Regions from separate parts of the Acidovorax sp. 107 genome, predicted to be linked through region 1. Evidence: riboswitches for the same ligand, from Rfam matches in the RefSeq annotation. Region 1 holds a riboswitch; the other holds the start of a gene.
What was found. Region 1 has a riboswitch for S-adenosylhomocysteine ahead of metH (methionine synthase). Riboswitches for the same ligand answer to the same signal wherever they lie in the genome.
Positions count from the first base shown of each region.

Region 2: it holds a riboswitch for S-adenosylhomocysteine, as region 1 does, so the genes downstream of both, ahcY (adenosylhomocysteinase) here and metH (methionine synthase) in region 1, are expected to answer to the same signal.

Region 1 is NZ_QBTZ01000001.1:3,395,331-3,410,322, forward strand. Features, by position in the region: gene C8C99_RS15810 (Glu/Leu/Phe/Val dehydrogenase) at 133-1,440, opposite strand; gene C8C99_RS15815 (zinc ribbon domain-containing protein) at 1,698-2,765, shown strand; gene C8C99_RS15820 (zinc ribbon domain-containing protein) at 2,815-3,924, shown strand; gene C8C99_RS15825 (PPK2 family polyphosphate kinase) at 3,985-4,896, opposite strand; gene C8C99_RS15830 (GlxA family transcriptional regulator) at 5,047-6,036, opposite strand; gene C8C99_RS15835 (MBL fold metallo-hydrolase) at 6,135-6,971, shown strand; gene C8C99_RS15840 (LysR family transcriptional regulator) at 7,005-7,946, opposite strand; gene C8C99_RS15845 (PACE efflux transporter) at 8,021-8,476, shown strand; gene C8C99_RS15850 (hypothetical protein) at 8,565-9,329, shown strand; S-adenosyl-L-homocysteine riboswitch at 9,372-9,473, shown strand; gene metH (methionine synthase) at 9,494-12,247, shown strand; gene C8C99_RS15860 (RidA family protein) at 12,324-12,725, opposite strand; partial or broken gene C8C99_RS15865 (LysR family transcriptional regulator) at 12,884-13,806, shown strand; gene C8C99_RS15870 (VOC family protein) at 13,909-14,388, opposite strand; gene C8C99_RS24430 (DUF4279 domain-containing protein) at 14,648-14,992, shown strand, end outside.
Region 2 is NZ_QBTZ01000001.1:68,603-83,594, forward strand. Features, by position in the region: gene C8C99_RS00310 (sugar ABC transporter substrate-binding protein) at 1-717, shown strand, start outside; gene C8C99_RS00315 (ABC transporter permease) at 799-1,758, shown strand; gene C8C99_RS00320 (ATP-binding cassette domain-containing protein) at 1,761-2,567, shown strand; gene C8C99_RS00325 (RbsD/FucU family protein) at 2,578-3,030, shown strand; gene C8C99_RS00330 (ROK family transcriptional regulator) at 3,044-4,285, shown strand; gene C8C99_RS00335 (HAD-IIB family hydrolase) at 4,466-5,275, opposite strand; gene C8C99_RS00340 (beta-galactosidase) at 5,326-7,164, opposite strand; gene C8C99_RS00345 (glycosyltransferase family 2 protein) at 7,245-8,243, opposite strand; gene C8C99_RS00350 (hypothetical protein) at 8,240-8,590, opposite strand; gene C8C99_RS00355 (hypothetical protein) at 8,626-9,999, opposite strand; gene C8C99_RS00360 (peptide chain release factor 3) at 10,004-11,632, opposite strand; S-adenosyl-L-homocysteine riboswitch at 11,808-11,887, shown strand; gene ahcY (adenosylhomocysteinase) at 11,961-13,394, shown strand; gene C8C99_RS00370 (TlyA family RNA methyltransferase) at 13,545-14,531, shown strand; gene metF (methylenetetrahydrofolate reductase [NAD(P)H]) at 14,528-14,992, shown strand, end outside.

The sequences.
Region 1 (14,992 bases):
ACAGGGCATCTCTGGCGAAAGCGCGAACAAAAAACCGCCAGGGCCGGGTCACGGCATCTGGCGGTCTTGGGGCAAGCCAACGGCGTGATGCGCCGGTGCTTGCTCAGGCTTGCACAGCGTGTTGCGCAGAGCTTATGGATACAGACCGCGCATTTCGCGCGCGTGCAGGATGCGCTGGCAGGCCACGATGAAGGTGGCGGTGCGCAGGCTCACCTTGTGCTCTTGCGCCACTTGCCAGATGCCCGCAAAGGCCTCTTGCATGATGCGCACCAGGCGGGCGTTGATCTCGTCCTCGCTCCAGAAGAAGCTGGAGAAGTCCTGCACCCATTCAAAGTAGCTCACCGTCACGCCGCCCGCATTGGCGATCACGTCGGGCAGCACCAGCACGCCCTTGTCGTGCAGGATGTCGTCGGCCTCGGTGGTCGTGGGGCCGTTGGCGCCTTCGATCACGAGCTTGGCCTTGATCTGGCCCGCGTTGTCTTTGGTGATCTGGCCTTCCAGCGCGGCGGGGATCAGGATCTCGCAATCCACACCCCAGAACTCTTCGGCCTTCATCACATCGGCGCCGGCAAAGCCGCCCACGCCGCCCCGGGCCTTCACATGCGCCAGCAGCGCGGGCACATCCACGCCCTTGCTGTTGAAGATGGTGCCGGTGTGGTCTTGCACCGCCACCACCTTGGCGCCCGCTTCTGCAAACAGCTTGGCGGCAATGCCGCCCACGTTGCCAAAGCCCTGCACGGCCACGCGGGCGCCGTCCAGCGCCAGGCCGGTCAGCTTGGCGGCTTCCACGCCCACGGTGAACACGCCGCGGCCGGTGGCTTCCACACGGCCCAGCGAGCCGCCCAGGTCCACAGGCTTGCCGGTGACCACGCCGGTGGCGGTGGCGCCCACGTTCATCGAGTAGGTGTCCATCATCCAGGCCATGATCTGCCCGTTGGTGTTCACGTCGGGTGCAGGGATGTCCTTGGACGGGCCGATCAGCAGGCCGATCTCGCTGGTGTAGCGGCGCGTCAGGCGCTCCAGTTCACCCATCGACAGCTTCTTGGGGTCCACACGGATGCCGCCCTTGGCGCCGCCGTAAGGCACGTTCACCGCCGCGTTTTTCACCGACATCCAGGCCGACAGGGCCATCACTTCCGACAGCGTCACGTCCTGGTGAAAACGCACGCCACCCTTGCCGGGGCCCCGGCTCAGGTTGTGCTGCACGCGGTAGCCTTCGTAGTGGGCGATGGTGCCGTTGTCCAGCTCGATCGGCACGTCCACGATCAGGATGCGCTTGGGGCGCTTGAGCGTTTCCACCCAGCGCGCCAGGCTGCCCAGGTAAGGGGTGACGCGGTCCACCTGCTGCAGGTAGTTGCCCCAGGGGCCGAGGTGGTCGGCCTGCAGGTACGAGGGCAGGGGGTGGGATTGTGCGGCGGGGGCGCCGACAGGGTTTGACATGGTGAATTTCCTTGTGGGATCAGTTCAGGCTGCGAAGCTTATGCCTGGCCCGGGGCACTGTCCAAGGCCGGTGTGTTTGTGGGTTATGCGTTTAATGCATACATTGCCGACATGCTTCCGATGCTGCAGTGCGGCAATCCGCGCGGGGTAAAACGCTGCAGAACGGCACGGTCATCTCCGGGCCATCCATTGCCCCTAGACTCAGCCGACCGGACGCAGAGCCGGACACCCAGGTTTTTGAAAAGAGAGGGATCTGAATGAGCGTGACATGTCCTGCCTGCCATGGCGACAACCGTGACAGCGCGCGCTGCTGCACCACCTGTGGCGCCGAGCTGACCACCGCCTGCCCGCAATGCCAGGCCCGCAACAAGCCAGCAGCGCGTTTTTGTGCGCAGTGCGGGCACTCGCTGGTGCCGTCGACCGTGCCGACGGAGGTGGCGCCCGAGCCTGTGGCCGTGGCAGCGCCCGCACCGGCCGCCGTGCCTGCGGCCGACGCCGTTGCGGATCCGCTGGTCGAGCCGACTTTCCACCCCACGGTGGAGCCCATTGCCGCGTCGATGACCGAGTCCGTTATGGCCCCCGTGATCGCGGCCGCTTCCGACCCCGTACCCCGACAGCACACCGAGCCCCTCGCCACCGGCGCCCTCCCTGCAGGGGCGTCCCTGTCGACACCCGCAGCCGCAGCGCCGATGGACTTTGTGTTCGATGACGATGAGCACCCCCATGCACCCCGCGCCCGCCAGCGGCCCGCCGGGGCCTATGCGTTGGCGGCGGTGGCGCTGCTGGCCGTGGCGGGCGCTGCGGGCTGGTATCTGCTGGGTCGGCCCGATGCCGCGCCGGCCACGCCCCCGGCCCCTGCCGTGGTGGCGCCGGCAGGCGTGCCGGACACCCCGGGCGTGGCGGAGTCTGCACCCGCCCGCGCCGAGCCGGTGGAAGAAATCATCGAGTCCGAGCGTGCGCGCGCTGCAGCCGCTGCACCGGCGCCGGTCGGCGCCATCGCTGCACCGGCATCGGGGCCGGTGCCTGCGCCAGCGGCGGCCGAACCCGCGTTCACCCCGGTCACTGTGCCCCGCGTGGCCGATGCCGCCCCGCCACCTGGCTCCGCCAAACCGCGCCCCGCAGCACCCAACGACGACGCGCCCTGGCCCTCAGCGGCCCGGCCCGCGGCGTCGCCCGCCGACAGTCTGGCGCGCCTGCGCGGCGCGCTGGCCCAGTGCGCCGCCATGGGCAACGAGCTGTCGCGTGCGACCTGCCTGGCGCGCACGCGGCAGAACTTCTGCGGCGACGCCTGGGGCCGCATCCCCGAGTGCCCGCCGGGCCAATGACCGCCCATGCGGACGACATACATAACGACACCCAGAGAGGGATCCCCACATGAACCACCCCCAGCGATTTCTGCCCAGCGATGACCACCCGTATTCGATCTTCCGCCTGCCCGAGGCGCTGACCTGCTGGCAGGCCGTGGCTGTGATGGGCGCGTCCTACCTCGCCGCAGCGCTGCTGGCCGCTCTGGGCAGCATGGTGGGCCATGTGTCCATCGTCTTCCCCGTGCTGCTGGGGTTGCTGGCCCTGGTGCTCGTGATTGCGGGCACCAGCGGTGCCGGGGTGTGCCTCACCGACCTGGCGCGCGGCCGCCCCTACCGGGGCGTGCTGAGCTACTGCGTGGCGGGCCTGTTCAGCCTGCCCAAGCTGCTGGGCGCCGGGCTGTTGATGCTGCTGCTGTACGGCGCAGTGCTGCTGGGCGTGGCGCTGGTGCTGCTGGTGTGCAAGCTGCCAGGCATCGGCCCCGTGCTGCTGGTGGTGGCGGTGCCGCTGCTGGTGCTCACGGTGGCGCTGGCGCTGCTGGGGTACTACGTGGCCGTGTCCATCGTGGGCCCTGCGATCTGGGATGGCGAGCGGGTGATGCACGCGTTGTCCATCACCTGGGGCATCACCCGCAACCACCCGTTTGCGGCCATCGGCAAGATCATCGGCGGCCTGCTGCTGTCGGGCATTTTTGCGGCCCTGGTGTTCGGCCTGGTCGGCGTCTCCAGCGCCATCGTGGGGGGCATGGCGGCACCCATCATCGGAACGGGCATGGGGCTGGACTGGGATGCACTGGTGGGGGGCTACGGCAGCAGCCACTGGGTGGGCGCGGGCATCGGGTACGTGCTGGTGTTTGTCACCGCGTCGGCCTTCGTGTTCTTGCTGCCGCTGATGGTGGGCGTGCTCACCTGGTGCGAGTTCTCGGACAAGGTGGACCGGAGCACCATCCGCTCGTCCACCGACTCCGCGCTGAACGACGTCAACGCCCGTGTGGCCGAGCTCAAGGACAAGGCGCAGACTCCGGTGGCCCCCGCTGCTGCACCCGTGGTCGCCGCCGCTGCTGCTGGCGCCACCAGCGCCGCCGTGGCCGCGCACCCGGGCAACCGTTGCCCCCAATGCGCGGGCGTGGTGCACGCGGACGACCGTTTTTGCGAGCACTGCGGCCACAAGCTGCAGTAAGCCCAGCGCCCGGCCTGCCCGGCCCGCCGATCCCCCGCGCGGGCAGCGTGCGGGGCTGGGCTATTCGATGCGTATCTGCTGCAGCGCCGGGTCGCCCGGCGGGTAGCGCAGGTCCAGGCCGGTGAGCACCTCGCGCACCAGCGTGGCGATCATCAGGTTGCGGTGGGTCTTGGAGTTGGCGGGCACGATGGTCCACGGCGCCCAGGGCGTGTGCGTGGCGGCCAGCAGCATCTCATAGGCCTTCTGGTACTGGCTCCACTGCTTGCGGGCCTCGATGTCGCCCATCGAAAACTTCCAGTGCTTGGTCGGGTCGTCCAGGCGCTCCTGCAGGCGTTCGCGCTGCTCGTCGGCGCTGATGTGCAGCATGAACTTGAGCACGACGGTGCCAGTCTCGCTGAGCATGCGCTCGAAGTCGTTGATGTGCGCCAGGCGCTGCTGGTGCTGCTCGGGCGTGATCCAGCCATTCACCACGGGCACCAGCACGTCCTCGTAGTGGCTGCGGTTGAATACCGTGATCTCACCCGCCTGCGGCACTTGCTGGTGAATGCGCCAAAGGTAGTCGTGCGCCAGCTCGGCCTCGGTGGGCGCCTTCCAGCCCACGGTGTGCACGCCCAGCGCGCTCATGCGGCCAAACACGCCCCGGATCGTGCCGTCCTTGCCGGCTGTGTCGGTGCCTTGCAGCACCACCAGCAGCTTGTAGCGTTTGTCGGCGTAAAACAGGTTCTGCAGCGTGTCCAGCTCCTGCGCGAGTGACTCGGTGACGGTCTTGTCCTTGAGCTTGTCGCCCAGCGAAAACGGTTTGGCCGACGGATCAAAGTCCTTCAGCGACACCGTGCGACTGTGCTTGCCCGCCTTGCGCCGCTCGGGCCGGCCATCGGGCTGCGGGTCGTCGTCATGCTGCAGGGCGTCCGGCTGCCATTGCGACCAGCGCTGGGCCACGTCTTTGTTGCTGCTGTGAAACGGGTGGTTCATGCGGGCTCCTCGATGGGCCATCGTACGCCAGCAGCGTGGGCGTGGTTTTCCTTTCTTGCGAAAATGGGATGCTACTAAAGTGATAGCTATTTGCGCATGATTCACTAGCGCTTGAGGCTGATTGGGCTTGAAACTGGCCGCACGGGCCGCTCAGCGCGCGCCATGCGCCATGCGGTAGGCCAGCGGCGTCTGCCCTGTGGCCTGGCGGAACGCGCGGTGCAGTCCGGCTTCGCTGGCAAAGCCCAGGTCTTCGGCAATGCGCTTGAGCGGCAGCGGCGTGTCGCACAGCGCCTCGCTGGCCTGGCGCAGCTTGATGCGGCGCATCCACAGGGCCGCCGTCAGGCCCGTGTGGGCCTGCACTCGCCGCGCCAGTGTGCGGGGCGAGAGGCCCAGCGCCTGGGCCAGCGCGGGCAGCCGCAGATCGGCGGCGGGGCTGCGCTGCACCCACAGCATGGCGCGGCGCAGGTCGGCGTCTGCCAGCGTCATCAGGTCATGCCCGGCAAATGCCGGGTGCGCCGTGCGGGGGCGGGGCAGCATCAGCAGCTCCTGCAGGTCGGTCAGCGCCTGGGGTGACAGGCGAGCGGCCAGCGCGTGCAGCATCAGCGGCAGGTAGCCATTGGCCCCGGCGGCCGTGGTGGCGGTGGGGCCGGCCACCAGCGGCTCGTCAAAGCGCCAGTCCACCTGCGCGAACTGCTGCTCCAGCGCGGCACGCAACCACCAGGTGGCCGTAGCCCCCTGGCCGCGCAGCCGCCCGCTGGCGGCCGCCAGCACCACGCCCGCGCAGTAGCTCCACACCTGCGTGCGCCGGGGCAGCGCGCGCAAGGCCTGCACCACCGGGGCCAGCTGCTGCAGCGGCCCTTGCAGCTGGTCGGCCGACGAGAGCCACAGGCCCGGCGCCAACACTACATCGGCCTCAGCCTGCTGCAGCGCCACGGTGGGGGCCAGCGGGGGGCCCTGCCAGGTGGGCACGGGCAACAGGTCCACCCCCGCCCAGCAGATGTCCATCACGCTGGCCTGCGCACGCAGGTTGGCGGCGCGTGCCATGTCTGCCGCCGCAAACAGGCCGGCGGGCATGCAGCCCGGGTAGAGCAGCAGTGCCACGCGCAGGGGCGGCTGGGGTACGGATGTTGGAGAAACCATGAGTGGCACAAAGGCGCAAGAAATTGTCAATCTGCGCCATTTTCGCGGAAGGCCTGCTTTTCAACAATGGCAGCACCTCCTCCCACTGAAAGCACCCCATGCTCATCACCCAATTGCGCAACGCCACCGTTCTGCTGGAGTTCCCGCACGCGGGCCGCCCTGTCGGCCTGCTGGTGGACCCCATGCTCGCGCCCCGGGGCAGCCTGCCTGCGCTGCGCTACCTGGGCACCCGGCGCCAGCGCAACCCGCTGGTGGACTTGCCCCCCGAGGCCGACGCGGCGCTGCAGCGCGTGACCCATGCGCTCATCACCCATTGCCAGCGTGGGCACTTTGACCACCTGGACCGCGCGGGCAAGCAGTTTCTGCGCGAGCGCCAGATTCCCGTCCTCTGCATGCCGCACGACGCCGCCTACCTGGCGCAGCGTGGCCTGCAGGTGCTGCCGCTGGCGGGCGAGGGCCGCCAGCCTTTTGCGCTAGGCGGGCAGGTCACGCCCGTGGCCTGCACCCACGGCCGGGGCTGGGTGGCGCGCTTCATGGAGCATGGCCACGGCTACCTGCTGGAGCTGCCGGGCGAGCCCAGCGTGTACCTGGCAGGCGATACCGTGCTGACGCCCCCAGTGCGCGACTGCCTGCAGCACCTGCGGCCCGATGTGGCCGTGCTGCCCGCCGGTGGCGCCCAGTTCGACCTGGGCGCGGATATCTTGATGGATGCTGCGGAGGTCGCGCAGGCCGCCGCGCTGACGACCGGCGCGGTGGTGGTCAACCACCTGGAGGCCCTGGACCACTGCCCCACCACCCGCGCCCAGGTGCGCGCCCTGGCGCAGCGCGGCGGGTGGGCGCACCGCCTGTGGGTGCCCGAGGACGGCGAGAGTCGGCACTACCCCTGGCCCACCGTCAAAAGCAATGCTATGAATTCAGTAGCTGCAGAGGCATGATCGACTGGCGCTACCGCCCAAAAAGGCCGTAACTCACGCCAGCTCGACCTCCAACGCGCGCTGGTCCCGCATCAGCGCCACAAACCGCGCAGCGCCCAGGCCCAGCGGCCGCTCCTTGGACCACACCACGTCCACCCACAGCGCGGCGCCGTTGCTCAGATTCTCGAACGGCATCTCCACCAGCCGCCCCGCCTCGATGCGCGACTGCACCAGCGCGCGCGGCTGCCAGCCCCAGCCCATCCCGGCTTCGATGAGGCCCAGCGCGGCCAGGTGGTTGTCGGTGCGCCAGTGGTGGCGGGCAAACACAAAGCGCGGGTCGGTCTGTGCCAGGTCGCGGCTTGCGACCACGATCTGGCGTGTGGTGGTCAGGTGTTCCTCGCGCAGCATGGCGTCTTCAGGCGGGGCGCCGCGCGCCTGGGCCGCAGTGCGGGCGGCCACCAGCACCGGGTGCTGTGGCGCCATCACCGCCACCAGGGTTTCGGTGCCCACTTCCTGAAAGCCCTCGCGCCCGTCGATGCTGGGCCGCTCAAACACCAGCGCCAGCTGCGCGCGGCCGCTGTGCAGCAGTGCCAGCGCATCCACCTGCGGCGCGGCCAGCACCTCGATCTGCAGCAGCGGGTGCTCTTGTGCCAGTGCCGCCAGCGCCTCCGTCCAGCGCGCGGCCAGCAGCTCGGGCGCAATGGCCAGCGTGAGCCGCTCCTCCAGCCCCTGGGTCAGCGCCAAGGCCTGGGCGTTGAGCTGCTGCAGCTGCCCCGCCAGCAGCCGGGCCTGGGGCTCCAGCGCGCGGGCGGCGGCGGTGGGGCGGGGCTCGCGCCCGCTGCGGTCAAACAGCTGCACATCCAGTTCGGCCTCCAGATGGGCCATGGTCATGCTCACGGCCGACGGCACACGCGACAACGCCCGCGCGGCGGCCGAGAACGAGCCGTGGTCGAGCACCGTCAGAAACACCTGCACGCTGTCGGAGTTGAAGGCCATGGCGGTTTGATCTATCAATAAAACTGAAATAAGCTGACTTTATGTGTCAGTGCAGCGAATATAAAGTACCGGCCATGGACAAGACACCGACTCTTTTTGGCCTGCAAGGCGTCAAGCGCCGCCTGATCTATGTGACCTTGTACGAGCTGATCGCCATTGGCGCCGCCACGGTGGGTCTGGCGCTGCTCACGGGCCAGGGTGCGGGGCATTCGAGCGTGGTGGCGGTGGCGGCCTCGGCAATTGCCATCGTCTGGAACATCGTCTTCAACTGGGCGTTCGAGCGCTGGGAGGCGCGCCAGCCCGTGCGCGGGCGCAGCGTGGCGCGGCGCGTGGCGCACGCCATCGGGTTCGAGGGCGGCCTGGTCTTCACGCTGGTGCCGCTGTTTGCCTGGTGGTTCGGCGTGAGCCTGTGGCACGCGTTCGTGATGGACCTGGGGCTCATCGTGTTCTTCCTTTGCTACACCTTTGTCTTCAACTGGGTGTTTGACCACCTGTTCGGCCTGCCCGCATCGGCCATGGCGGCGTCGTAACAACAGCCTAGGCCACGCTTCTTCAAACAATGTCAACCGCCGTTCGGCGACGGGCAGGGGCGCTCAGCCGCCACCCATAATCGGCCCCATGAGAGGGCCGTTTTTGTTGTTGCTGCTGCTGCGGGGATTGCCGGGCCGGTGGGCTGGCGTGGCGGTGTCCTGCTGCGCGCTGGCAGGCTGTGCCAGCAACGCTCCCACGCCGCGCGGCGAGGTGAATGGGGCGCCCACCCATGCCGCGGAAATGGCCCAGTCCGACGCCAACCGCATGGCCACCCTGGCCATGCAAGAGAACCTGGAAGGCCTGCTGCGCCTGGCCGACAAGCTCTACCGCCGCAACCCCGCCGAATGGCGCAAGGGCACCGCCACCAGCCGAGAGCAGGCGCTGGAGCAGTTGCGCACCGCCGTGTTGCAGCGCCAGCCCTGGGCCCCGCTGCAGGGCCGCCGCGACATCGCCGCCATGGCGCAGGCGCTGGCGCCCGAGTTCGTGGGCGACCGCGTGGCGGCCTTCATCCATGCCACGGCCGACATGATCATCACCGCCCACGGCGGCAAGACGGAGTTCTTCTTGCTCGACGGCATGGACGCCCAGCACCTCTACAACGCCGCACGCAACGTCGAGACCGCCGTGTGGCTGCTCGCGCAGCGCCGCAACGCCCAGGGCCAGCCCCTGCTGCTGGCCGACGAGATCGGCGCCCAGGGCCGCAACCTGAGCTTCGAGCGCGAGTTCAGCAAGATCATCGCGCGGCTCGACCTGCTGGCCGCCTTTACCACCGAAAAGTACCGCCGCGCCGCCATCAGCTATGTGCAGGGCATCGTGGGCGGCAGCTTCTTGCAATTCCTGCCCGTGCGCTGATGCGGCGAACGCCTGCTCGTATCACCCGGTAAAATCTAGCCCTTGCCCAAGGAGCGTTGCAGCGGCCCCACCGCCATGGTGAAGCCGTCAGGCTTGGGCACTCCAAAAGCTATTCAAGCCCCACCGCAACGACGCTCACCTGTTTTTCTGCTGCCCCTGCACAGGTGAGTCCTATGTCCGCGTCTGCCCCGTCCCTGCCCCCCATGAAGCTGTCCGGCCTGGAGCCCGTCTCCATTGGCGAGGGCACGCTGTTCGTCAACATCGGCGAGCGCACCAACGTCACCGGCTCCAAGGCGTTCGCGCGCATGATCTTGAACGGCCAGTACGAAGAGGCCCTGGCCGTGGCGCGCCAGCAGGTGGAAAACGGCGCGCAGGTCATCGACATCAACATGGACGAGGCCATGCTGGACAGCAAGGCCGCCATGGTGCGGTTTCTGCAGCTCATCGCGTCCGAGCCCGACATCGCCCGTGTGCCCATCATGGTGGACAGCTCCAAGTGGGAGGTGATCGAGGCCGGACTGCGCTGCATCCAGGGCAAGGGCATCGTCAACTCCATCAGCATGAAAGAGGGCGTGGAGAAGTTTAAGCACGAGGCGCGGCTGGTCAAGCGCTACGGCGCTGCCGCCGTGGTGATGGCGTTTGACGAAGTGGGCCAGGCCGACACCTACGCCCGCAAGATCGAGATCTGTGAGCGCGCCTACCGCGTGCTGGTCGATGAGGTGGGCTTCCCGCCCGAAGACATCATCTTCGACCCCAACATCTTCGCGGTGGCCACCGGCATCGAGGAGCACAACAACTACGCGGTCGATTTCATCGAGGCCACGCGCTGGATCAAGCAGAACCTGCCGGGCGCCAAGGTCTCGGGCGGTGTGTCCAACGTGTCGTTCAGCTTCCGTGGCAACGACCCCGTGCGCGAGGCCATCCACACCGTGTTTTTGTACCACGCCATCAAGGCCGGCATGGACATGGGCATCGTCAACGCCGGCATGGTGGGTGTGTACGACGACCTGGAGCCCGTGCTGCGCGAGCGTGTGGAAGACGTGGTGCTCAACCGCCGCCCCGACGCGGGTGAGCGCTTGGTCGAAATCGCCGAAACCGCCAAGAGCGGCGCCAAGGACGAGAGCAAGAAGCTCGAATGGCGCGGCACGCCCGAGCACCCCAAGACCGTGGGCGAGCGCCTTTCCCACGCGCTGGTGCACGGCATCACCGACTTCATCGTCGAAGACACCGAAGAGGCTTACCAAGCCATCGTTGCCAAGGGCGGCCGCCCGCTGCACGTGATCGAAGGCCCGCTCATGGACGGCATGAACGTGGTGGGCGACCTGTTTGGCGCGGGCAAGATGTTTTTGCCCCAGGTGGTGAAAAGCGCTCGCGTGATGAAGAGCGCCGTGGCCCACCTGCTGCCCTACATCGAAGAAGAAAAGCGCCAGCTCGAAGCCGCGGGCGGTGACGTGAAGACCAAGGGCAAGATCATCATTGCCACCGTCAAGGGCGACGTGCACGACATCGGCAAGAACATCGTCACCGTCGTGCTCCAGTGCAACAACTTCGAGGTGGTGAACATGGGCGTGATGGTGCCCTGTCACGAGATTCTGGCGCGCGCCAAGGTTGAGGGGGCGGACATCGTGGGCCTGTCGGGCCTGATCACGCCCAGCCTCGAAGAAATGCAGTACGTGGCCGGCGAGATGCAGAAGGACGACCACTTCCGCGTCAAGAAGATCCCGCTGCTCATCGGCGGCGCCACCACCAGCCGTGTGCATACCGCCGTCAAGATCGCACCGCACTATGAAGGCCCCGTGGTCTACGTGCCCGACGCCTCGCGCAGCGTGAGCGTGGCGCAAAGCCTGCTGGGCGATGGCGTGCAGAACTATGTGGACGAGCTGAACGCCGACTACGACAAGGTGCGCACCCAGCACGCCAACAAAAAAGCCACGCCCCTGTGGCCCTTGGCCAAGATCCGCGCCAACAAGACGCCCGTGGACTGGTCGGCCTACCAGCCCGCCGTGCCGCGCGCGCTGGGCCGCCGCGTGTTCAAGAACTTCGATCTGGCCGAGCTGGCCAAGTACATCGACTGGGGCCCGTTCTTCCAGACCTGGGATCTGGCCGGCCCGTACCCTGCCATCCTGACCGACGAGGTGGTGGGCGTGGAAGCCACGCGCGTGTTTGCCGACGGCCAGGCCATGCTGAAAAAGATTATCGAAGGCCGGTGGCTCACGGCCAGCGGCGTGATGGCGCTGCTGCCCGCCAACAGCGTGAACGAAGACGACATCGAGTTCTACACCGACGACACCCGCACCGAAGTCGCCATGACCTGGTACGGCATGCGCCAGCAGGCCGAGAAGCACACCATCGACGGTGTGACCCGCCCCAGCCGGTGTCTCGCCGACTTTGTGGCGCCCAAGGAGAGCGGCATTGCCGACTACGCGGGCCTGTTCGCGGTGACGGCGGGCCTAGGTGTGGAGAAGAAGGAAAAAGCCTTCATCGACGCGCTGGACGACTACTCCGCCATCATGTTCAAGAGCCTGGCCGATCGCTTGGCCGAAGCCTTTGCCGAATGCCTGCACCACCGCGTGCGCACCGACCTGTGGGGCTACGCTGCCGGTGAAGCGCTGAGTAACGACGACATGATTGCCGAGAAGTACCAGGGCATCCGCCCCGCGCCTGGCTACCCGGCCTGCCCGGACCACAGCGCCAAGACCGACCTGTTCCGCGTGCTCAACGCCGCAGAGATCGGCATGACCCTGACGGAGAGCCTGGCCATGATGCCTGCGGCCAGCGTGAGCGGTTTCTACATCGGCCACCCCGATGCGGTGTATTTCAACGTTGGCAAGATCGGCGAAGACCAGCTGCACGACATGGCAAAACGCCGGGGCATGGACGAGAAGGTGCTGGAGCGGTTGCTGGCACCCAACTTATGATGCTATGAAATAAATAGCTGTTGGGGCTTGTCGTGAAAGCACCAGCAGCCTATTTGATTCAAATTTCTCGGGGCCATCAGCCCTCGCTGTCCGGCAGCTTTGCGATCACCTTGATCTCGAACTGAAACCCATACAGCCAGGTCACCCCGATGCCCGTCAGCGTGGGGTAGGGCGCCTCGCCCCAGAACTCGGGCACGACGCCCCAGACGGTTGCAAAGTTCGCCTCGGGGTTGACCACAAACATCGTCACATCCACCACGTCATCAAACGTGCAGCCCGCAGCCTGCAGCACGGCATTGAGGTTGCTGAACGCCAGGCGCACCTGCGCGGCCAGGTCGGGCTCGGGCGAGCCGTCTTCGCGGCTGCCCACCTGGCCGGAGACAAACAAGAAACCGTTGGCACGTACGGCGGGCGAATAGCGGTTGCGCTCGTACAGCGCCTGGCGGCCTGCAGGGAAGACAACATCACGTTGGGGCATGGAAATCCTTTCGTTCTGCAGGGCAGAGGGTTGCGATGCAGGCACTGTAGAAGCGTGCGTTGTTCTGATAAACAGGCTAATCTGCGCACCACTGTTCCTGATCGCCAAACAATGGTGGGCGTGTCGCTGCTTCAACATGCCCCAACGACCTACATGCCATGGACCGTTTTGACGCCCTGCAGGCCTTCGCCCGCGTTGTGGAATCCGGCAGCTTCACCAAGGCCGCCCTCACCCTGCACCTGAGCCGCACCACCGTCACGCAGCTGGTGCAGCAGCTCGAAGCCCGCCTGCGCGTGAAGCTCCTGCACCGCACCACCCGGCGCGTGCAGGTCACGCCCGATGGTGCCGCGTACTACGAGCGCGTGGTGCGCCTGCTGGCCGACCTGGACGACGCCGACGCCAGCGTTTCCACCGCCGCCGCTGCGCCCCGGGGCCGCCTGCGGGTGGATGTGCCCAGCCCCCTGGCGCGCCTGGTCCTCATCCCCGCGCTGCCCGCGTTCCACGCGCAGTACCCCGACATCCTCCTGCACATGGGCGTGAGCGACCGCCCCGTGGACATGGTGGGCGACAACGTGGACTGCGTGGTGCGTGGCGGCCCCCTCACCAACCCCGCGCTCGTCGCGCGCCATGTGGGTGACCTGCAACTGCGCGTGTACGCCGCCCCCAGCTACCTGCAGCGCGCGGGCGCGCCCGAGCACCCGCAGGCGCTGGAAGGCCCGCACCACCGCACCGTGGGTTTTCTATGGGCACGCACTGGCCAGCCCCTGCCGTTCGAGATGCGCCGTGGCACCGAACACGTGCGCGCCCAGGGCCACGACATCTGCGCCGTGGACGACGGCAACGCCTACCTGGCCGCAGGCCTCGCGGGCCTGGGCGTGCTCTGGCTGCCTGACTACATGGCCCGCCCCCACGTGGCCACCGGCGAGCTGGTGCCCTGCTGCAGGACTGGGCGCTTGCGCCCATGCCGCTGTACGTGGCCTACCCACCCCAACGGCATGTGAGCGCCAAGGTGCGGGTGTTCATCGATTGGGTGGCGGAGCTGATGGCGCGGCATGCGCCGGTGGTGGGGCGCGGCAGGTAAATGCTATTGAATAGATAGCAGACAAAGATTACTGGACAGGCGCAAGGCAGTGTTTTGAGTCAGAAAAATGCACTGGGCAAAGTGCAAAAACCTGCGACCCCCTCATCCGCGCCACGCCGCCTCAATCGCCGCCACATCAATCTTGCGCATGCCCATCATCGCGTCAAAGGCCCGCTTGGCCGCTGCGCGGTCGGGGTCGTTGATGGCCTGGGTCAACACCCGTGGCGTGATCTGCCACGACAAGCCCCACCGGTCCTTGCACCAGCCGCAAGCGCTCTCCTGCCCGCCGTTGCCCACAATCGCGTTCCACAGCCGGTCGGTCTCGGCTTGGTCCTCTGTCGCCACCTGAAACGAGAACGCCTCGCTGTGCGTAAAGGCCGGACCGCCGTTCAGCCCCAGGCACGGGATCCCCAGCACCGTGAACTCCACCGTCAGCACATCGCCCTGGTGCCCTGCGGGGTAGTCGCCGGGCGCATGCATCACCCGCCCCACGGCGCTGTCGGGAAAGGTGGCCGCGTAGAACGTCGCCGCCTCTAGCGCCGTGCCGTTGAACCAGAGGCAGAGGGTGGCTTTGGGGGACATAGGTGCTCCTGTTAGGGGCGGGAGGGGGCTCGGGCTGAGCGGGGTGGAGCCGAGATTTTGGCAGTTTGTGTGGTGCCGCTTTGGACCTTTGTGACTAGGCTGGAATGGGCCCGAAGGCGACAGTGAATCAGAGCACTGCAAAGCGATCATTGATTCATCACAGGGCGGCTCGTGTCCTGAACCCAGCCAGTTCCTAGCTATAGTTTGCCTACTGAAGTTAGCCGGTTTTTGCGGATTTTCACCGTCCCACACACAGCTCATGACATCCCCACCACTTACGACCCGTGAGTACGCCTACTTTCATGTCACGGGGCCGGGCACGCATGAGGAAGTGACAGCGTTGCTCGGCCTAAGACCTTCAGAAGCGTGGAATGTTGGTGACACCAATCTGCGCAACGGGAGGATGCGAAGCTCAATGAGCTGGCGAATGAATAGCGGCCTTGACGACACCAGTCCTCTAGCGGAGCACATTGCCGCACTTCTACATCGGCTGCAGCCTAAAGCATCGGATCTCCGACAGCTATGGGTTGAGCACGACCTTACTTTGCAGTGCGTGGGCTACTTTCCGCCAAGCGGGCACGGGATGCACTTCGACCGCGAACAA
Region 2 (14,992 bases), 3.3 Mb from region 1:
GCCATCGTGCCTGCCATCAAGAAGGCGCAGGCCAAGGGTGTAATGGTGATCGCGCTGGACAGCCCCACCGAGCCCATGGAAGCGACGGACGCGCTGTTTGCCACCGACAACTACAAGGCGGGCGAGCTGATCGGGCAGTACGCGAAGGCCGCTGCTGCGGGCAAGAAGCCCGTGATCGCCACGCTGGACCTGTTCCCCGGCCACCCCGTGGGCGCGCAGCGGCACAACGGCTTCTTGAAGGGCTTCGGCCTGCAGGCCAACGATGCCAAGAGCAATGAGCTGTCGCGCCCCGCCGAAGTGGTCTGCATGGCCGACAGCTTTGGTGACCGCGCCAAGGGCCAGACCGGCATGGAAAACTGTCTGCAGAAGAACCCCGACATCAACATCGTCTACACCATCAACGAGCCCGCCGCCGCCGGTGCCTACAACGCGCTCAAGGCCGCAGGCAAGGAGAAGAACGTGCTCATCGTCTCGGTGGACGGCGGCTGCGCAGGCATTGCCGACGTGGGCAAGGGCGTGATCGCCGCCACCAGCCAGCAGTACCCGCTGCGCATGGCCGCCATGGGCGTGGCGGCTGGTGTGGAATACGCCAAGACCGGCAAGAAGGTCAGCGGCTACACCGACACCGGCGTGACGCTGATCGCTGCCAAGCCCATGGCGGGCGTGGACAGCAAGGATGTGAAGACCGGCACCGACCTGTGCTGGGGCGCCAAGTAAGCCGCCTCTGCTGAATAGGCGCCAGGCAAGCCGCAACGGGCCTGCCTGAGCGTCCCCTTTGTCCACCCGCACGGAGCCGCCATGTCCTCGACCGCTTCCAAACTACCGCCGCTGGCCACGCTGGGGCCGTTTATTGCGCTGATTCTCGCGTGCGCGTTTTTTGCCACGCAGAGCGAGCGTTTTCTGTCGGCGCAGAACTTCGCGCTCATCCTGCAGCAGGTCATGGTGGTGGCGGTCATCGCCATTGGCCAGACGCTGGTCATCCTCACGGCGGGCATTGATCTGTCGTGCGGCATGGTGATGGCGCTGGGCGGCATCGTGATGACCAAGATGGCGGCGGACTACGGCTTCTCGGCCCCCGTGGCGATTGCCTGCGGCATGGCGGTGACCATGCTGTTTGGTCTGGTCAACGGCCTCTTGGTCACCAAGATCAAGCTGCCGCCTTTCATCGTCACGCTGGGCACGCTCAACATCGCGTTTGCCGCCACGCAGCTGTACTCGGGCGCGCAGACCATCACCGACATCCCTGCGGGCATGACAGCGCTGGGCAACACCTTCCAGCTGGGCCAGACCGCCATCGTCTGGGGCGCGGTGCTCATGCTGGTGCTGTACCTCGTCACCTGGTTTGCGCTGCGCGAGACCGCGCCGGGCCGCCATGTGTACGCCGTGGGCAACAGCCCCGAGGCCACGCGCCTCACCGGCATTGCCACCGACAAGGTGCTGCTGGGCGTGTATGTGCTGGCGGGCCTGTTCTACGGCATCGCATCGCTGCTGTCGGTGGCGCGCACCGGCGCGGGCGACCCCAATGCGGGCCAGACCGAGAACCTGGACGCCATCAGCGCCGTGGTGCTGGGTGGTACCAGCCTGTTTGGCGGGCGCGGCGTCATCCTGGGCACGCTGGTGGGTGCGCTCATCGTGGGCGTGTTCCGCAACGGGCTCACGCTGATGGGCGTGTCGTCGGTGTACCAGATCCTGGTCACCGGCATCCTCGTGATCCTGGCCGTGGCCACCGACCAACTCTCGCGCAAAGGAGTGCGTTGATCATGAGCAACTCCACCCACACAACGAGCGCCCCGCTGGTCATGCAGGCCAAGGGCCTGGTCAAGCGCTACGGGCAGGTCACCGCGCTCGACGGCGCGGACTTTGAACTGCGCGCTGGGGAGATCCTGGCCGTGATCGGCGACAACGGCGCGGGCAAGTCCAGCCTCATCAAGGCGCTGTCGGGCGCCACGGTGCCGGACGACGGCGAGATCCTGCTCGACGGCCAGCGCATTCAGTTCAAGAGCCCCATCGACGCGCGCCGCGCGGGTATCGAAACCGTGTACCAGGACCTGGCCGTGGCCCCGGCCATGACCATTGCCGAGAACCTGTTCCTCGGACGCGAACTGCGCCGCCCTGGCTTGCTGGGCAGCGCCCTGCGCATGCTCGACAAAAAGAAGATGCTCGAAGAAAGCGTGGCCCGCATGGCCGAGCTGAAGGTGGGCATCCGCTCCATGACGCAGGCGGTGGAGACACTCTCGGGCGGCCAGCGCCAGTGCGTGGCCGTGGCGCGTGCGGCAGCGTTTGCACGCCACGTTGTCATCATGGACGAGCCCACCGCTGCCCTGGGCGTGAAGGAGGGCAACATGGTGCTGGAGCTGATCCGCCGCGTGCGCGACAAGGGCCTGCCCGTGATCCTCATCAGCCACAACATGCCCCATGTGTTCGAGATTGCCGATCGCATCCACATCGCCCGCCTGGGCAAGCGTGCGGCCGTGGTCAACCCGAAAAAGATCAGCATGAGCGACACCGTGGCCGTGATGACGGGGGCGATGGCCGCGTCTGACCTGCCCGCCGACTGCCTCGCCTGATCACACTTCCATGCTCAAAAACATCGACCCCCTGCTGACCCCCGATCTGCTCAAGGTGCTGGCCGAGATGGGCCACGACGACGCGATCGTGCTGGCCGACGCCAACTTCACCGCCATGAGTCTGGGCGCGGGCAAGCCCGTGCTGCGCCTGCCCGGCATTGGCATGGCGCGCGCTGTGCAGGCCGTGGCCAGCGTGTTGCCCCTGGCGCAGGACGTGGCCCACCCCGTGGCCTACATGCAGGTGGGCGGTACCGAGGTGCCGTACCGATCGGCCCTGCAGCGCGAAACCCTGGACGTGCTGGCACGCGAGGGCGTGGCCAGTGAGCAGGCCGAGGGCGTGGAGCGTTTTGCGTTCTACGAGCGCGTCAAAAAGGCCTATGCGATCGTTGTGACGGGCGAGCTGCAGCCCTGGGGCAACTTCCTGCTGCGCAAGGGCGTCATCGGCGACACTCTGAACGCCTGACCGATTTATCACCATGCTGGACACCGAAGCATCTCCACCTGCCGTTGACAACACCGCCGCCAGCCCCGCGCTGCTGCGCCAGCGCGGCTCCAACCATGTGGGGCTGCGCCAGTTCAACGAGCGCGTGGTGCTGCAGGCCCTGCGCACCCACGGCAGCCTAGCCAAGGCCGAGATGGCACGCGTCACAGGCCTCACAGCACAGACCATCGGCCTCATCACCGCCCGGCTCGACGAAGACCAGCTGCTGCGCCGCGAAGCGCCCGTGCGCGGCCGTGTGGGCCAGCCCTCGGTGCCGATTGGCCTGAACCCCGACGGCGCCTTTGCCATCGGCATCAAGATCGGCCGCCGCAGCGCCGATTGGCTGCTGGTGGACTTCACCGGCCACGTGCGCGAGCGCATCGTGCTCGACTACGCCTTCCCCGACATCGAGGTGCTGCTGCCCGCCATCCGCACGCACCTCAACCAGTTGCTCGACGGCCTGGGCTCGCTGCGCTCGCGCGTGGTGGGCGTGGGCGTGGCTGCGCCGTTCCAGTTGGGCGGCTGGCACCGCATGCTGGGGCTCACCGAAGCGCAGTCCGAGGCCTGGAACAACATCGACCTGGCCGAGCAAGTGCAGCAGATGACCGAGCTGCCCGTGAGTTTTGCCAAAGACACCTCCGCCGCCTGCGTGGCCGAGCTGCTGCAGGGCCGTGGGCGTGACATCTCCAGCTTTTTGTACCTCTTCATGGACACCTTTGTCGGCGGCGGGCTGGTCATCAACTCACACCTGCACCGGGGCCTGCATGGCAACGCAGGCGCCGTGGCCTCGCTGCCGCTGTCACCCGCCCAGCCGGGCCAGGCGCCCGCGCAGCTCATCAGCCAGGCCTCCCTGTGGGAACTGGAGCAGCGCTTTCGCGAACACGGCCTCGACCCCATGGCCGCCTACGACAAGCGCGTGCTGCAGGCACCGTGGCTGGAACACAGCCGGGGCTGGATCGCGCGCGCGGCTGCGGGTTTGGCGCATTGCATCGTCTCGGCCACCGCTTTTTTGGATCTGGATGCCGTGGTGGTCGATGGCGCTGCGGCCCCCGAGCTGCTGCAGGCGCTGTGCGAGGGCGCGCGGCACGCGCTGGCCGACTACAACTGGGAAGGCCTGCACCAGCCACCCCGGCTGGAGCTGGGCACCATGGGCTCGGACGCACGGGCTCTGGGTGGGGCGTTGCTGCCGCTGCACGCGTGTTTTGCGCCGGATACGGACATCTTCCTCAAGGCCTGATGGTTTGCTATTAAAATAATAGCTATTGCGGCATGTTTCACAAGCGCATGCGAGCGTTTTCAATCAAAACGACTTCCTGGCAGCCGCGCGCACAGTGATCCGTCGTGGGGTGGCTGGCTTCATCGCGTCAATCAGCCAGGGGCGGTGGCGATCCCACCCTGCCGCTTGATTTGCTCGTCGTTAGCGTCCCGCCAGAATCGCCCGCGCCACTTCCGCAAACCCCGCGCCCCGCTCGCTTTGGGTTACATAACGCGGCAGGTGCGTGAGCTGCGGCACAAACCGCGCAATGTTGGCCACGCCCACGCTGTGGGTGAAGTGCTGGAACATCGCCTGGTCATTGCCCGAGTCGCCCACAAACACCCAGCGGTCCAGATCCTGCGCCAGATCGCGACCCAGCAGCTCGCGCACGATCCAATTGGCGCCCTGCCATTTGTTGAAGTCCCCAAAGCAGCCGTGGATGTGGATGCTGCTTACCGTGGTCTGCATGCCTTCGCGCTGTAGCAGGGCCAGCACCCGCTGCACGGTCTCGGGCGCGTGCCGGTCGAATTCGGCGTAGTCAAAAGCCAGGTCGGTCTCGCGCCCAGCGCTGTCGCGGCTCAGGGCGACGCCTGGAACTTCGGCCGCCACCTGGGCAGCGATCTCGCGCATGCGAGCCTGATTGGAACTGCGCGTGGCGGCGTCCTGCTGGTAGCGCTTCACCAGCGTTGGTTGAGAGGCGAAGCCGCGGGTAAATGCCACAGCCCCGTTCTCCGCCACCATGGCGTCCACCGGCCAGGTTGAACCGGCAGGCCCGGCCATGAACGGTTCGCACCAGCCTATCGGCCGCCCGGTGATGGGGATGACCACCAGGCCCGCAGCCTTCAGGTCTGCCAGCGCCTGGAGTGCGTCGGACGTGATGGCGCCTTCGGTGGTGAGGGTGTCGTCGATGTCGGTGAGGATGCCTTGGAGCGGAGCCCGCGCCAAGGCGGGCCATTGGGTCAGCGGCTGCATGAAAGAGAACGAAGGTGTAGGGCGATCCAGTGCAAGGGCTTGGGCCGGAATCATTTCCTGGCGTATTCGGTAATGGCCTGGTAGAAGCGGTCGGACCCGTCCTTCGGGTTGTCGGGCCTCAGCTCCATGCGGTTCACGCCATGTTCGGCTCCGCCCTTGAAGCGATCGGGTATCACTGAGAAGTAATAGGGGCTGATGAAGCGGGCGCCCGCGTCATAGTGGGACTGCATGGCCGCTAGGTGCACGCCGTTCCCTTTCCATTGTTGCGGGTTGAATTCGGGCACGCCGTAATCGGTGACCTTGTTGCGTGTCATGAAATCGCGCAACCACGCGCTGTCGGTGGCGCCGCCGTACATGTTCAAGCCCTGTTTCCACGGCGCACTGCCGTTCAGTGTCTGTCCCGCGGCAAACAGCTGGGGGTTCCAGGAAGAGTTGACGTTGGGCACAATCTGATGGGAATAAAGCTTGTCTGCAGGCAGCCCGGCCTTGAGCGCCCACTGGTGGAAATCGCTCAGGAAGTCGTACACCTGCGATTCGCGGTAGCTGTTCCAGTCGCGCGCCACCGGGTTGTAGTACACATCCTGCAGGGGCTTGGGCAGGTCAAGCCACGAGCGCACGCCAGTAAGGGCTTTGGCATTCTTGAGGGACGGCAGTTCTGCCGTCCTGGTCGATACCACCCGCCCTTGGTCGCGGGGCACCACCACGAATTCCACCTCGGCTAGTTGGTAACGGCTGGTGCCGGATGTGGCGACGACCTGGGCACGGTGTCGGCCTGGAAGCAGGCCGCTGTAGTCGAAGTCATGGCGAAAGCCGGTATTCGGGCTGGCGATGGCGGTTTCGGCGCGGTACACGTCCAGCCGGTTCAGGCCGTAGGGAACAGGGCCGATAAGCCGGCCGTCGACGTACAGGTCCAGTTGTTGAATGGCCTTGTTGGGGTCCCAAAGCCAACCGGCAATAGGTAGCGTGCCGTCCGCGAATGCATCGTAATGCTCACCAAAGGAGGTGAGTTTTTCCTTGCGGATATTCTTTGAAGGCGCTTGGATGGCATCAAAGGACGCGTACGACAGCCCCGTCTGGGCGTTGAACCGTTCGATGGTCTGGTATCTGGCGCGCAGCCATTGGCGAAAGCCCGCCACCGAAGCGGGGCTGTAGTCCGTGACTTGGATGTCCTGGTAGGTACCCATGCCGCTCTCGAAATCAGGGAACATGTGGTGCAGTTCGCCCGCCAGGGTGTAGGCCACAACGCGGCTCTGTACTGCCTTGGGCAGTTTTCTGATGCGCTGCGCCACGTAGTGCAGGGCATCACGCCGGTATTTGTTGACGGGGATGGTCACATCCGTCGACAAGGTGTAGGGCATGATTCGGTAGCCGAAATAGTTCAGCTCGAGTGGTTTGCCGTCGCGCAACTGCATGAGGTTGCGGGGATCGCGCCGCAGTTCTTCGGTGATGGGGCCGATGGAGTCGAAGTGGTCGGCCGAGAAGTAGATGACCACCGGGCGCTGCACCTTGCTGATGACGCCCAGAAATTCATCCACACGCGCCGGATCAATGGCCCATCCCTTGGGGGTGGAACGGTACAGCCCCAGCAGTTGGAGTGTGGCGGTGTAACCCACCTGCACCGCGCCCTGGGGCCCGCCAGGCTCTAGCTTGTCCAGCAGCCGGGAAATGGCGGGAGCGCCGTCGAGCTTGCGTTCCCGGCAATAGGCGTAGGCTTCGTCGATGGAGCGCAGCTGAGGCTGCGCGACGGCTTCGTCGCAGAGAAACATGCCCTCGACGGTCGGTGCAATGACGAAGGGCGGGCGGGAGCCCTGCGCACTCGCGTTGAGGGCCATGGCAGCCATCAGCGCCAAACTGGCGCATCTCACGTTCTTGAACAGGAAGAGATGCATGAACGGCGCGTGGCGCAGGGATGATGGGAGGGGATTGTGCAACCCGTCGTCGCATGATCGACGCCGGTACGGCGGGGTTGTCAACGGGGGGGCGTGGAGACGTCTTCCAGCGACAGGCTCAATGGATCGGTCGGTAAGTTGCTCACGTCGTAGTGCAAAAAAGCAATCAGGCACTGTATGCCGATAAAAACGGGCAGTGCGGCAAGCATGACGGTGCCGCTGGTTGCTGGATGGCTGGTGCTGGCGCTGGCAATCCAATGCCATGCGCCAAAAGCAGAACCCGCCAGCACAAGCAGCGTTCCAAAGATGCTGTAAAGCGTGCCGACGTTGAAGTCCCGCACCAAGTAGCTATAGACATATCGTCGCCACAGCCGTGACGCATGTTTGCGCAAGAATTCGGGGAGAACCTTGCCAACCTGAAGATGAGACTGCTCGTCGGCATACACCGCGTCCATGGGCACGTCCTTGACCACGGCACGCACCGTGTTCAGGCGAAACAGCATGTCTGTTTCGAAGAAATAGCGCTGTTCCAGCTTGTCCAGTGGCAGCTCCGACAGCACGCAGGTGCGCGCGGCTGTGTATCCGTTGGTCGGATCCATGATGTTCCAGTAGCCGCAGCTGAGCTTGGTCAGAAAGGACAGCACCGCATTGCCGAACAGCCGCACCGGCGGCATACCTTGTATCGATTCTGGCCGGAAGAAACGGTTGCCCTTGGTGTAGTCGGCCTCTCCTCGCAGCAGTGGGCGCACGAAATGCGGCAGAAGCGCAGGGTTCATCTGGCCATCGCCGTCGATCTTCACCACGATGTCCATGCCATCAGCAATGGCTGCCTTGTAGGCGGTGACGATGGCTCCACCCACACCGCGGTTTTGCGGGTTGTAGAGCACACGTACCCGTGGATCGCGGTTGTGCTCTTCGATGAAGCGGCCGCTACCATCGGGGCAGGCGTCGTCCACAGCGTAGATGGCTTCCACCTCCGGGCCGATGGCGTTGATCACATCCAGTACGTGCTGGGTGACCTTGTAGCAGGGGATGGCGACCGCGATCTGTCCCGCCTGGGGTGTTATGAGCGGCATCATGCAGATTTCGCTGCGAGCGCCACGCCCAAGAGAATCAGTGCGCCGCCTGCCAGGGTCTGCAACGTGACGGCCTCACCTAACCACAAGCGCGCAAGCAGTGGCACGACTATAAAGGCCAGACCCATGAAAGGATAGGCCAGCGATAGCGGTGCAATGCGTAAGACCCAGACCCAGCCGAACGTTGTTAATGCATATAGAGCTAGGGCAACTAAGAGCCAGACATTCGACGCCCAGTCATACCAGCTAGGCGAAGCGGGGAGGCTCAAGGCGGCTTTTTTAAACAGCAATTGCCCCAACGATATACCGAGGACACAGGTGAGGGTCGCAAAAATAGTAGTGAGCTGCATTGTTGGGCAGCAAGCCAGCACGCTGCTGCCTTGCGCTAAGAGTCAGTATTTGAGCCTATCCCGAGAAACGCTGGAATCAGCACAAGCGGCATTGTAAAAAAAGGTAGCAAGTACCGATATTCCCCTGCAATCGAGAACAGCGTGATGGCGCCAAGCTGGATACCCATGGGGACGCCAACGAGCAATAGGGCGCGTTCACGCCGACGCCAGCCTGCAACCAGTGCCCACAGGGTCAGCGCTATGCCCACGAAAGGCGTCCACAAAAGCCACCTCCATTCGTAAGAGCACTCATATGCACGAAAAAGCCAAGTCTCGGCAGTCCCCCAGTCGTGCAGCCTGAAAAGGGACTTAGCTTTGAGTTGCGCCAGTACATGCACTGCATAGCTATGCGCAGGGAGGCCGCCTTGCGCAAAGGCCGACGTCAACATCACATTCAGCCGACTGCCCGCAAACCTTGGAATGTTGTGCCAAATGTTGTAGGTCAGGAACTGCCGGACCAGTGCCTTGCGGTCCTCCTTGGGCAGGCCCATCACGCGTGGACCCTGTGGGTTGAAAACGAGCGGGTCCCAATAGTCGGGGTCGTAGTACCGCACTACTTGGTCATAAATCCCTCGCCGTTGCAGCAGTTGTACCGTATCGGGGAGCACGCGGGGCTTGCTCGTCCAAAGATTCATGGGACGGGGTTGAAGGAAATTGGCTGTCTCGAAGATGGCCAATGGAAAGAGCACCCCGTGGCTGGGGATGTCGCGGCGCGTTTGGGTAGCCACAATGTTCAGGCCGATGGATGTCAGTAGGATGACTGCAATCCACACTCGGCTGCGTCGGTCGACCCACAGCAGTGCAATCGCTACCGGGGCCAAGAAGATGATGCCGTTGGGCCTTGCGAACGCGGCAAACGGCAGGGTGGCCGCGGTGACCAGCAGTCCTGCCGTGCTCATTCGGCCTGTCTTCACGGCCAGCCACAACTCGAACAGCAAGCCGGCGACTGCTATGGCGTAGTATCCGTCCGGGTACAGGGTGCCTGCGAAATACACCATATGCGGAGTGGCACAGACGAGTAACAGAAGCGCTACACAGCTCTTGCGTAAGCCCTGCTGCCAGTACCAAGCCAGAATCCGTGAAAACACAAGCACCGCCAGTCCCATCAGGATGGCAATCGGTACCTCAACCCGGCGCGTGCCTTCATAGCAAAGCCTTACAAACCAATACCACAGTGCTGGTTTGCCGGAATGCTGGTTCGCTGGATGTTCGATCTCGAGCAGGACAGCAAGGCTGTCTTCGCCGAGCACTCCAGGCCAGAATGCCAGTAGCCAGCTGCCATATATTAACGCCAGCATGCTGGCGAACGAGACGAATGGTCGCCAAGGGAAGGGCAATTGCGAGCCCCAGGTTGTGTTATCGCCGCTCATTGGCTCAATTGGCATTGCCGAGCGCCAACCCCGCATGCTCCCGCAGCGGATGGAAATGGATCTTGGGAAACCGCTCCTGCGCCAGCCGCACGTCATACGGTGACGTGCACAGATACGCCAGCGTGTCCGCCGCATCGTGCGCCAGGCGCAGCGGGTAGGCGTCGGTGAAGGCGCGCAGGTCGGCCGCGTTGTCCGCAGTGATCCAGCGCGCGCCGGTGTACTGGCAGCCTTCCAGGCGCACGTCGGCGTCGTACTCGGCCTTCAGGCGGTGCTGTACCACTTCAAACTGCAGCTGGCCCACGGCGCCCAGCAGCATATTGCCGCCGGCATCGGGCTTGAAGACCTGGATCGCGCCTTCCTCGCCCAGCTGGGCCAGGCCCTGCTGGAGCTGCTTGGTGCGCAGCGGGTTCTTGAGAACCACGGTCATGAACATTTCGGGCGCGAAGAAGGGCAGGCCGGTGAACTGCAGGCTGGCGCCGTCGGTGATGGTGTCGCCCAGCTGCACACCGCCGTGGGTGGTAAAGCCGATGATGTCGCCCGCGTAGGCTTCTTCGACCGCCTCGCGGCGCTGGGACATGAAGGTGACGACCGAGGTGGGGCGCAGCTCCTTGGCGGTGCGTTGCACCTTGAGTTTCATCCCCGGCATGTACTTGCCCGAAGCCACGCGCACGAAGGCGATGCGGTCGCGGTGGTTGGCGTCCATGTTGGCCTGCACCTTGAACACCACGCCGGAGAAACCTTCGTCCTCGGGCTGGATGGTCTTGACCACGGGCTGCTTGTTCACTTCCAGCGTGCTCACGCGCGGGCCGGGCGGCGGGGCCATGTCCACCAGGGCGTCCAGCACTTCCATCACCCCGAAGTTGTTCACGCCGGAGCCGAAAAACACGGGGGTTAGCTTGCCAGCCAGGAAGGCCTCGTGGTCCCAGGCGGGGGAGGCGCCGGTGGCCAGCTCCATGCTGTCCATGGCTGCGTCGAACTCGGCGCCGAAGCGCGCGCGCAGTGTGTCTACGTCAGACAGCGGGATGGCCTCGAAGTCCTGCGGGCGGCGCTCGCTGCCGGACTCGAACACCGTCATGGTCTTGGTGCGCAGGTTGATGATGCCGCCGAAGCTCTTGCCCTGGCCCACGGGCCAGGTCATGGGGCAGCAGGGCATGCCCAGCTCGCGCTCGACCTCGTCCATGATGTCCAGCGGGTCGCGCACTTCGCGGTCCATCTTGTTGACGAAGGTGATGATGGGTGTATCGCGCTGGCGGCAGACCTCGATCAGGCGGCGCGTCTGCGCTTCCACGCCATTGGCCGCGTCGATCACCATCAGGGCGGAATCGACGGCGGTGAGCACGCGGTAGGTGTCTTCCGAGAAGTCCTTGTGGCCGGGTGTGTCGAGCAGGTTGATCACGTGGTCACGGTACAGCATCTGCATGACCGAACTGGCGACCGAGATGCCGCGCTGCTTTTCGATTTCCATCCAGTCGGACGTGGCATGGCGGCTGGCCTTGCGGCCCTTGACGGCGCCGGCGATCTGGATGGCGCCCGAGAACAGCAGCAGCTTTTCCGTCAGCGTCGTTTTACCGGCGTCGGGGTGGGAAATGATGGCAAAGGTGCGGCGGCGCCGGGTTTCTGGGGCGTAGGACACAGGGGTTCCTGAATGGGATGGGGCGGGGCAGCGTGCCCTGCACAAGAATCTTCGGGCCGGGGCCTGCGGGAGGCCGCTAGATCGGCAGTCGCGGGATTTTACTGTTCCGTATAAGGTCGGGGATAGATTCCCCCGGTGGCGTAGCGTCGGGCGAGCACTTGCTTTTATAATCCACCGATCCGAGGAGCGTTGCAGCGTCCCCAGCAAAGGCGGGGCGTGAGGCTCGGAGTCATCTAGCAACGACGCTCATCCACTTCGCGTGCGATGAGTCGTATCGACCATCCCCTGCGCGCAGTGGCTTTTCAAACATGCTTTGGAGCACACCATCATGAACGCACGCGTCAACGCCCCGGTCAACACCGACTGCATCATTGCCGACATCGGCCTGGCCGAATGGGGCCGCAAGGAAATCCGCATCGCCGAGACCGAAATGCCCGGTCTCATGGCCATCCGCGAAGAATTCGCGCCCAAACAGTCGCTCAAGGGTGCGCGCATCACCGGTTCGCTGCACATGACGATCCAGACCGCCGTGCTGATCGAGACCCTGCAGGCGCTGGGTGCCGACGTGCGGTGGGCATCGTGCAACATCTTCTCCACTCAGGATCACGCCGCGGCCGCGATTGCTGCTGCTGGCACGCCCGTGTTCGCCATCAAGGGCGAGACCCTGGCCGAATACTGGGACTACACGCACCGCATCTTTGACTTTGGCCCCGCAGGCACTGAAGGCGAAGGCCCCAACCTGATCCTGGACGACGGCGGTGACGCCACGCTGCTGATGCACCTGGGCAAGCGCGCCGAGAAGGACGCCTCGCTGATCGCCAACCCCACCAGCGAAGAAGAAACCTGCCTGTTCGCCTCCATCAAGGCCAAGCTGGCGGTGGACCCGACGTGGTACAGCCGCAAGATCGCGCAGATCATCGGCGTGACCGAAGAAACCACCACCGGCGTGCACCGCCTGAAGGAAATGTCGGCCAAGGGTTCGCTGATGTTCCGTGCGATCAACGTGAACGACTCGGTGACCAAGTCCAAGTTCGACAACCTATACGGCTGCCGTGAGTCGCTGGTGGACGGCATCAAGCGCGCCACCGACGTGATGATCGCTGGCAAGGTGGCTGTGGTCGCTGGCTACGGCGACGTGGGCAAGGGCAGCGCCCAGGCCCTGCGCGCCCTGAGCGCCCAGGTGTGGGTGACCGAGATCGACCCCATCAACGCCCTGCAGGCCGCAATGGAAGGCTACAAGGTCGTGACCATGGAATATGCCGCCGACAAGGCCGACATCTTTGTGACCACCACCGGTAACAAGGACGTGATCCGCCACGAGCACATGCTGGCCATGAAGGACCAGGCCATCGTCTGCAACATCGGCCACTTCGACAACGAAATCCAGGTCGCTACGTTGGAGCAGTACCAGTGGGAAGAGATCAAGCCCCAGGTGGACCACGTGATCTTCCCGGACGGCAAGCGCATCATCCTGCTGGCCAAGGGCCGCCTGGTGAACCTGGGCTGTGGCACGGGCCACCCCAGCTTCGTGATGTCGTCCAGCTTTGCCAATCAGACCATTGCCCAGATCGAACTGTTCACCCACAGCGACTACTACGAAAACGGCAAGGTCTATGTGCTGCCCAAGCACCTCGACGAAAAGGTGGCGCGCCTGCACCTCAAGAAGGTGGGCGCCATGCTGACCGAACTGACCGACGAGCAAGCCGCCTACATCGGCGTGCCCAAGCAAGGCCCTTACAAGCCTGACACCTACCGCTACTGATCCCGGTGCTGCGCGCCCTGGCGATGGGGCGCGCGCAGGGTGGTCTGGCGCCGTGATGCTGAGCAATGTCTGATTGCTCATAAATTGATAGCTGTTGGCGCTTGATTCAATAGCGCTACCAGCCGATTTGACTCAAAAAGGATGGGCGCGATGCGCGCAGATGTGTTTTTGGTGGAACGTGGCCACGCTGCCACGCGCTCGCAGGCGCAGCGCCTGATTGCCTCGGGGGTGCAGTGGCGCCTGTCGCCGCTGGCGACGTGGCAGAAGGTGGTGAAGAACGGCGACGACATCCCGTCGGTGGCCGAGGTGCAGCTGCTGGACGATGCAGAAGCCAAGTACATCTCGCGCGGCGGGCTCAAGCTCGAAGGCGCGCTCAAGGCACTGGGTCTGCCGGTGGCCGGCCTGCGTTGCCTGGATGTGGGGCAGAGCACGGGCGGCTTTACCGACTGCCTGCTGCAGCAGGGCGCCGCCCAGGTGATTGGCGTGGATGTAGGCCACGCCCAGTTGCACGACCGGCTGCGCAACGACCTGCGCGTGGTGTGTGTGGAGGGCGTGAACGCCCGCTCGCTCACGGCCGACGCCTTGGTGCAGGCCTGTGAGTTGGCCCTGTCCGAAGTCATCGTGCCCGAAGAAGACAACGAGACCCAGCCCGAGGCGCCCTACAGCTGGATGCGCAACGGCGGCCTGGTGGACGAGGCGTACGACGACAGCGACGATGCCAAGGACCAGGACATTGAGGCCTTCAAGACCGAGCGCGCGCAGCGCGCCCAGGGCACGCTGCCCGTGGAACGCCGCCGCCGGCCCGAGTGCGCCGACGTGGACATCACGCCCAGCTTTGCGCTGGTGACGGGCGATCTGTCGTTCATCTCGCTCACCCTGGTGCTGCCTGCGCTGGTGCCTTTGCTGGCGCCCCAGGGTGACCTGGTCATGCTGGTCAAGCCCCAGTTCGAGCTGCAGCCGGGGCAGGTGGGCAAGGGCGGCATCGTGCGCGACGAGTCCTTGTATGCGGTGGTGGAGCAGCGCATCCGCGACTGCTGCGCCACGCTGGGCCTGGAGGTGCAGGCGTGGATCGACAGCCCGATCCAGGGTGGCGACGGCAACCGGGAATTTTTTGTACACGCAAGGAGAGCCGCATGAATGCAGCCCACACGCAAGGCACCGGGTTCCCGGTGAGTTTCGAGTTTTTCCCGCCCAAGACGCCCGAAGGGGTCGACAAGCTGCGCGTGGCGCGCCAGCAGCTGTATGCACTGCATCCGGACTTCTGTTCGGTGACCTATGGCGCAGGGGGCTCCACGCAAGAAGGCACGTTCGGCACGGTGCGTGAGATCCTGTCCGAAGGCGTGGGCGCTGCATCGCATTTTTCGTGCATCGGGGCCACGCGCCAGTCGGTGCACGAGCAGTTGGCCACCCTCAAGGCCATGGGCGTCAAGCGCCTGGTGGCACTGCGCGGCGACCTGCCCAGCGGCTACGGTGTGGGCGGGGAGTTCCAGTACGCCAGCGACCTGGTAGCCTTCATCCGGGCCGAAACGGGCCGGGACTTCCACATCGAGGTGGCGGCCTACCCTGAGGTGCATCCTCAGGCCAAGTCGCCCGAGGCG